Linked DNA regions of Oharaeibacter diazotrophicus. Each later gene encodes a partner of the first gene's protein in a complex. Links are inferred from orthologs where the notes say so. Each region holds a gene or a part of one and is shown on either strand. Other genes may lie near its edges. The genes, in order: rimM and rpsS.

Region 1 (3,234 bases):
CCGGATGCGCAAACGAAAAGGCCCGCACGAGGCGGGCCTTGACGGGAAGGGTGACGAGCCGGGGCTCACTCGGCGGCGGCAGGGGCCGCGGCGGCCGCGCGGGCGGCCTCGTTGAGCTTGCGGGCGCGGGCGTTGGTGGCCTCGACGATGCGGGCCGACTTGCCGCGCAGATCGCGCAGGTAGTAGAGCTTGGCGCGGCGCACCTTGCCGCGGCGCACGACGTCGACCGACTCGACCAGCGGCGAATAGACCGGGAAGACGCGCTCGACGCCCTCGCCGTAGGAGATCTTGCGGACGGTGAAGCTCTCGTTGAGGCCGCCGCCCTTGCGCGCGATCACGACGCCCTCGTAGGCCTGCACGCGGGTGCGGGTGCCTTCGACGACCTTGACGTTGACGCGGACGGTGTCGCCCGGGCCGAAAGCCGGCAGGACGCGCTTGGCGGCGATCGCCGCCATCTGCTCGGCCTCGAGCTGCTTGATGATGTCGCTCATCTCAAAGAACCTTCTTCTGCCGAACGGCCAGAGCGCCCGCGATCGTCGCTGCGATGGGGGGCGAGTTCGTCGTCGGATTCTCGCGCGGAATTATGTGGCGGGCTTCGTACACGAAGGCCCGTCCGTTGTCGACTCCGGATCGCGGGTTTCTGCCCGCGCCGGCCGACGCCGTCAAGCCTCGGACCGCGATTTTCCGGCGACGTGGGCGGCATGGAGGTCCGGCCGGCGTTCCCGCGTGATCCGGAGCGCCTCGGTGCGGCGCCAGACGTCGACCTTGCCGTGGTCGCCCGACAGCAGCACCGGCGGGATCTCCTCGCCCTCGAACGCGGCCGGCCGAGTGTACTGCGGGTGTTCGAGCAGGCCGGTCTCGAAGCTCTCGGTGTGGCCGGAGGCGGCGTTGCCCATCACGCCGGGCAAGAGGCGCACGACGGCGTCGAGCACCACCAGCGCCGCCACCTCGCCGCCCGACAGCACGTAGTCGCCGATCGAGACCTCCTCGAGGCCGCGCCGGCCGATCACCCGCTCGTCGACCCCCTCGAAGCGGCCGCACAGGATCACCGCGCCCGGGCCGGCGGCGAGGGCGCGCACCCGCGCCTGCGTCAGCGGCGCGCCGCGCGGGCTCATCAGGAGGCGCGGCCGCGGATCGTCCGCGGGCGACACCGCGTCGATCGCCGCGGCGAGCACGTCGGGGCGCATCACCATGCCCGGCCCGCCGCCGGCGGGCGTGTCGTCGACGGTGCGGTGGCGGTCGGTCGCGAAGTCGCGGATCTGGGTCGCCGTCAGCGACCACGTGCCCCGCGCCAGCGCCCGCCCGGCGAGGCTGACGCCGAGCGGGCCGGGGAACATCTCCGGATAGAGCGTCAGCACGTCGGCGCGGAAGGCCGCCGCCGGGGCGGAAGCGTCGGTCACGGCGCATCCCCGCCGTCTTCGCCCGGCTCGGGCCGGGCGTCGTCGTCCAGGAGCCCCTCCGGCGGTTCGATCACGATCCGCCCGCCGGCGACGTCGACCACCGGCACCACGGCCCGCGTGAACGGCACGTGGACCGAGCGCCGGCCGGGCCGGGCGACCTCGATCAGGTCGTCGGCGCCGAAATTCTGCACGGCGACGACGGTGCCGACCGTCTCGCCCGCGGCGGTGACGACGGAAAGGCCCACGAGGTCGGCGTGGTAGAACTCGTCCTCGTCCTCCGGTTCGGGCAGCGCCGAACGGTCGACGTAGAGCTTGGTACGGGTCAGCGCCTCGGCGGCGGTGCGATCGGTCAGGCCTTCGAAGGCGACCACGAGCATGTCGTCCTTGAGCGGCCGGGCGCTCGCCACCACGAAGCGCCGGCCGCGCTCGTCGTAGAGCGGGCCGTAGTCCCGGAACGCCTCGGGATCGCCGGTGTGCGACTTGACGCGGACCTGTCCGCGCACGCCGTGCGCGGCGCCGATCTCGGCGAGGAGGACGGGGTCGGAAAGGGGTGCGGTCGGAGGGATCTGGGGTCTGGCCATGGCACCTGCCGACCACGATCGGCCGGCCGAGTCAATCCCGGGGCACGTCGCGCGGTACCCCGCGATGCGGAGGCGTCGAACGCGAAGACCCCGCACGTCGCCGCGCGGGGTCCCGGAAGCAGCACCGGCGACGGCCGACCTGGGCCGGACCGTCACGGACGCGATCTCACTCCGCCGAGGCGGCGGCGGCCTTCTCGGCGCGCTCGGCGGCGCGTTCCTTGGCCTTGGCGCCCGGCTCGGCCTTGTTCGGGTTGCTGCGCGCGGCGCGCTTGACGAGGCCGGCGGCGTCGAGGAAGCGCAGCACGCGGTCGGTCGGCTGCGCGCCGTTGGCGAGCCAGTGCCGGGCGCGCTCGACGTCGAGCTTGACGCGCTCGGCCGAATCCTTGGGCTTCAGCGGATCGAAGGTGCCGATCTTCTCGATGAAGCGGCCGTCGCGCGGCGAGCGCGCGTCGGCGATGACGATCGAATAGTGCGGGCGCTTCTTGGCGCCGCCACGGGCGAGACGGATCTTCAGCGACATTGTCCTACTCCTGGTCCTGCGTGTCGTCGGCGCTGCGGCGCCGCATGTCCTCGTGATCGACGACGACCTGGCCGATCACGGTGCGCAGCACCGTCTCGGCGAGGTCCTCGTCCAGACCGGCCGCCCCGGCGAGGCGCCGGATCCTGGCGATCTGGATCTTCTCCCGCGCCGGATCGACCGACGCGATGTCGTTGTCCACCTTGAGCCGGCCGATCGCCCTCGTCAGGCGGAAGCGGTCGGCGAGGAGAGCGATCAGCCGTTCGTCGACGGCGTCGATCTCCGCCCGGATCCGCGAAAGTTCGGCGGTCGCGGGCTCCTCGGCGTCCCTCATTTCTTCTTCGGCCCCTTGCCGAAGCCGGGCAGGCCCGGGAGCTTCGGCATCCCGCCGGGCATCCCCGCGCCGAAACCCGGCGGCAGGCCCTTGGGCAGGCCGGGCGGCAGACCGCCGGCGCCGCCGCCGATCCCCATGTCCCGCGCCATCTTCTCGAGGGCGGCCGGATCCATCTTGGAGGGGTCGGGCATGCCGCCCTTGCCGAACATGCCGCCGAGCGCGCCCATCAGGCCGCCCTTCTGCTTGCCCATGGCCTTCATCATGTCGGCCATCTGGCGGTGGGTCTTCAGCACCTTGTTGACGTCGGCGACGTCGGTACCCGAACCGGCGGCGATGCGCTTGCGGCGCTTGGCGTCGATGACGGCGGGCTTGGCGCGCTCCTTCTTCGTCATCGAGGAGATG
Region 2 (3,047 bases), on another replicon or contig:
GCCCTGACATCGGTCGCCTTCATGGTCTTGTCGTCCTCGGAATGTCTCCGGTGATACCCTTCGGGATCACTCGGCGATGCGCTGCACGAAGCGCGTCTTGATCGGGAGCTTCGCGGCGCCCAAACGAAGGGCCTCACGTGCAACATCTTCGGGCACGCCGTCAAGCTCGAACATGATGCGACCGGGCTTGACACGGCACGCCCAGTATTCCGGGGAGCCCTTGCCCTTGCCCATGCGCACTTCGGTCGGCTTCTTGGAGACCGGCACGTCCGGGAAGACGCGGATCCAGACCCGACCCTGACGCTTCATCTGGCGGGTGATCGCGCGGCGGGCCGCCTCGATCTGCCGCGCGGTGACGCGCTCGGGCTCCATCGCCTTCAGACCGAAGGCGCCGAAGTTCAGGTCGAAGCCACCCTTGGCGACGCCGTGGATGCGGCCCTTGAAGGCCTTGCGGAATTTGGTTCGCTTCGGCTGAAGCATTTCGAACTCCTAAGTCCTTCGGTCAGCGGGCGCCGTCGCCGTCGCGGTCGCGACGACGGCCGCGGCCCTCGCGGTCACGATCGCCACGGCGGTCGTCGCGCTCGCGGCGACGCTCGCCGCCCGACGGACCGTCGTTGCCGCCCTCGAGCGCACGGCGCTCGGAGGCCATCGGGTCGTGCTCGAGGATCTCGCCCTTGAACACCCAGACCTTGAGGCCGTTGGTGCCGTAGGCGGTGTGCGCGGTGGCGATGCCGTAGTCGATGTCCGCACGGAGGGTGTGCAGGGGCACGCGGCCCTCGCGGTACCACTCCAGACGGGCGATCTCGGCGCCGCCGAGACGGCCGCCGGCGTTGATGCGGATGCCCTCGGCGCCGAGGCGCATGGCCGACTGCACGGCGCGCTTCATGGCGCGACGGAAGGCGACGCGGCGCTCCAGCTGCTGGGCGATCGAGGCGGCGATCAGGTTCGAATCGGTCTCGGGCTTGCGAACCTCGACGATGTTGAGGTGCACTTCCGAGTCGGTCATCGTGCCGATCTTCTTGCGCAGCTTCTCGATGTCCGCACCCTTCTTGCCGATCACCACGCCCGGACGGGCCGAGTGGATGGTGACGCGGCACTTCTTGTGCGGACGCTCGATCACGACCTTGGAGACCGCGGCGGCCTTCAGCTCCTCGAGGAGGAACTTGCGGATCGCCAGGTCCTCGTGCAGCAGCTTGCCGTACTCGTTCTTGCCGGCGAACCAGCGCGAATCCCAGGTACGGTTGATGCCGAGACGGAGACCGATCGGATTGACTTTGTGACCCATCAGGCGGTCTCCTCGACTTCGCGAACCACGATCGTGAGGTTCGAGAACGGCTTCTGGATGGCGCCGACGCGGCCGCGGGCCCGCGGGGAGAAGCGCTTCATGACGAGCGCCTTGCCCACGTAGGCCTCCTTGACGACGAGCGAGTCGACGTCGAGGTCGTGGTTGTTCTCGGCGTTGGCGATCGCGGACTCGAGCGTCTTCTTGACGTCGACGGCGATGCGCTTCTTCGAGAAGGCGAGATCGGCGAGCGCCACGTCCACCTTCTTGCCGCGGATCAGCGCCGCGACCAGGTTGAGCTTCTGCGGGCTCACCCGGAGCGACCGGGTCACCGCCCTCGCCTCGTTGTCGGCGAGCGAGCGTTCGCGCTTCGGCTTGCCCATGTTACTTCCTCTTCGCCTTCTTGTCGGCGCCGTGGCCGTAGTAGGTCCGGGTCGGCGCGAACTCGCCGAACTTGTGACCCACCATGTCCTCGTTGACCGAGACGGGGATGTGCTTCTGGCCGTTGTAGACGCCGAACGTCAGCCCGACGAACTGCGGCAGGATCGTGGAGCGGCGGCTCCAGATCTTGATGACTTCGCTACGGCCGCTCGAGCGCGACGCATCCGCCTTCTTGAGGAGGTAGCCGTCGACGAACGGACCTTTCCATACCGAACGAGACACGGTCGTTCCTCTCTGTTACTGCGTCTTCTTGCGCGCGTGACGGCTGCGCACGATGAACTTGTCGGTCGACTTGTTCGAGCGCGTCTTCTTGCCCTTGGTCGGCTTGCCCCACGGGGTGACCGGGTGACGGCCGCCCGACGTGCGACCCTCGCCACCGCCGTGCGGATGGTCGATCGGGTTCATCGCGACGCCGCGGACGGTCGGACGCTTGCCGAGCCAGCGGTTGCGGCCGGCCTTGCCGATCGAGACGTTGGCGTGGTCCGGGTTGGACACCGCGCCGATCGTCGCGAAGCAGCCGCCGAGCACCTTGCGCTGCTCACCGGAGTTGAGGCGCAGGATCGCGTAGCCCTGGTCACGGCCGACGAGCTGGGCGTAGGAACCGGCGGAGCGGGCGATCTGACCGCCCTTGCCGATCTTCAGCTCGACGTTGTGGACCAGCGTGCCGACCGGAATGGCCGACAGCGGCATGGCGTTGCCCGGCTTGACGTCGGCCTGGGCCGACGCGACCACCGTGTCGCCGACCGCCAGGCGCTGCGGCGCCAGGATGTAGGCGAGCTCGCCGTCCTCGTACTTGATCAGGGCGATGAAGCCCGTACGGTTCGGGTCGTACTCGAGCCGCTCCACCTTCCCCGGCACGTCGAGCTTGCGACGCTTGAAGTCGATGATGCGATACGAGCGCTTGTGCCCGCCGCCGCGCTGGAACGCGGTCACGCGGCCGTGGTTGTTGCGGCCGCCGGTCTTGTTGAGACCGACGGTCAGCGTCTTGACCGGCGCGCCCTTGTGGAGCTCGGAGCGATCGACCAGGACCAGCTGACGCTGGCCCGGGGTCGTCGGATTGAAAGTCTTCAGTGCCATGTTCGTCCCGAGGCTCCCGTCAGAGGCCCGTCGTGATGTCGATGGCTTGGCCCTCTTCGAGGGTCACGATCGCCTTCTTCACGTCGGACTGGGAACCGAGGGTCCCCTTGAAGCGCTTCACCTTGCCCTTGCGCACGAGCGTGTTGACGCTCTTCACCTTGACCGAGAACAGCGCCTCGACGGCGGCCTTGATCTCGGGCTTGGTGGCGGTCTTGGCGACGTTGAAGACCACCTTGTTGCTCTCCGC

What was found.
Region 2: the proteins of rimM (region 1) and rpsS are in contact, whole or in part, in a crystal structure (PDB 3A1P), measured with the Thermus thermophilus proteins. The link is inferred for Oharaeibacter diazotrophicus from one-to-one orthologs. Residues at the interface, in WP_008632437.1 of Thermus thermophilus: Val4, Glu5, Ile6, Gly7, Arg8, Arg22, Gly23, Glu24, Val26, Leu84, Glu85, Glu86, Gly87, Arg88, Tyr89, Tyr90, Tyr91, Phe92, Leu94, Asp111, Ile112, Leu113, Asp114, Ala115, Gly116, Ala117, Gln118, Asp119, Val120, Ile122; in WP_011173711.1 of Thermus thermophilus: Lys28, Arg29, Leu30, Lys32, Thr48, Gln56, His57, Val58, Pro59, Val60, Tyr61, Thr63, Met66, Glu73, Phe74, Pro76, Thr77, Arg78, Arg81, His83, Gly84, Lys85, Glu86, Ala87, Lys88, Ala89, Thr90, Lys91, Lys92, Lys93.

The regions. Positions count from the first base shown.
Region 1 is NZ_SNXY01000008.1:569,752-572,985, reverse strand. Bases 190-3,113 are described here. They hold rimM (ribosome maturation factor RimM), read right to left. Parts: upstream 1,982-3,113; coding sequence 1,397-1,981; downstream 190-1,396. Other genes in these bases: ffh (signal recognition particle protein), read right to left, coding at 2,829-3,113; EDD54_RS14915 (chorismate mutase), read right to left, coding at 2,506-2,832; rpsP (30S ribosomal protein S16), read right to left, coding at 2,148-2,501; trmD (tRNA (guanosine(37)-N1)-methyltransferase TrmD), read right to left, coding at 663-1,400. Also shown: more of ffh, read right to left, coding at 3,114-3,234. UniProt on the Escherichia coli protein: One of at least 4 proteins (Era, RbfA, RimM and RsgA/YjeQ) that assist in the late assembly stage of the 30S ribosomal subunit.
Region 2 is NZ_SNXY01000006.1:217,276-220,322, reverse strand. Bases 307-3,043 are described here. They hold rpsS (30S ribosomal protein S19), read right to left. Parts: upstream 1,946-3,043; coding sequence 1,667-1,945; downstream 307-1,666. Other genes in these bases: EDD54_RS01140 (50S ribosomal protein L23), read right to left, coding at 2,820-3,043; rplB (50S ribosomal protein L2), read right to left, coding at 1,961-2,800; rplV (50S ribosomal protein L22), read right to left, coding at 1,285-1,665; rpsC (30S ribosomal protein S3), read right to left, coding at 503-1,285; rplP (50S ribosomal protein L16), read right to left, coding at 307-480. In the rest of the region: rpmC (50S ribosomal protein L29), read right to left, coding at 1-23; more of rplP, read right to left, coding at 67-306; more of EDD54_RS01140, read right to left, coding at 3,044-3,047. UniProt on the Escherichia coli protein: In the E.coli 70S ribosome in the initiation state it has been modeled to contact the 23S rRNA of the 50S subunit forming part of bridge B1a; this bridge is broken in the model with bound EF-G.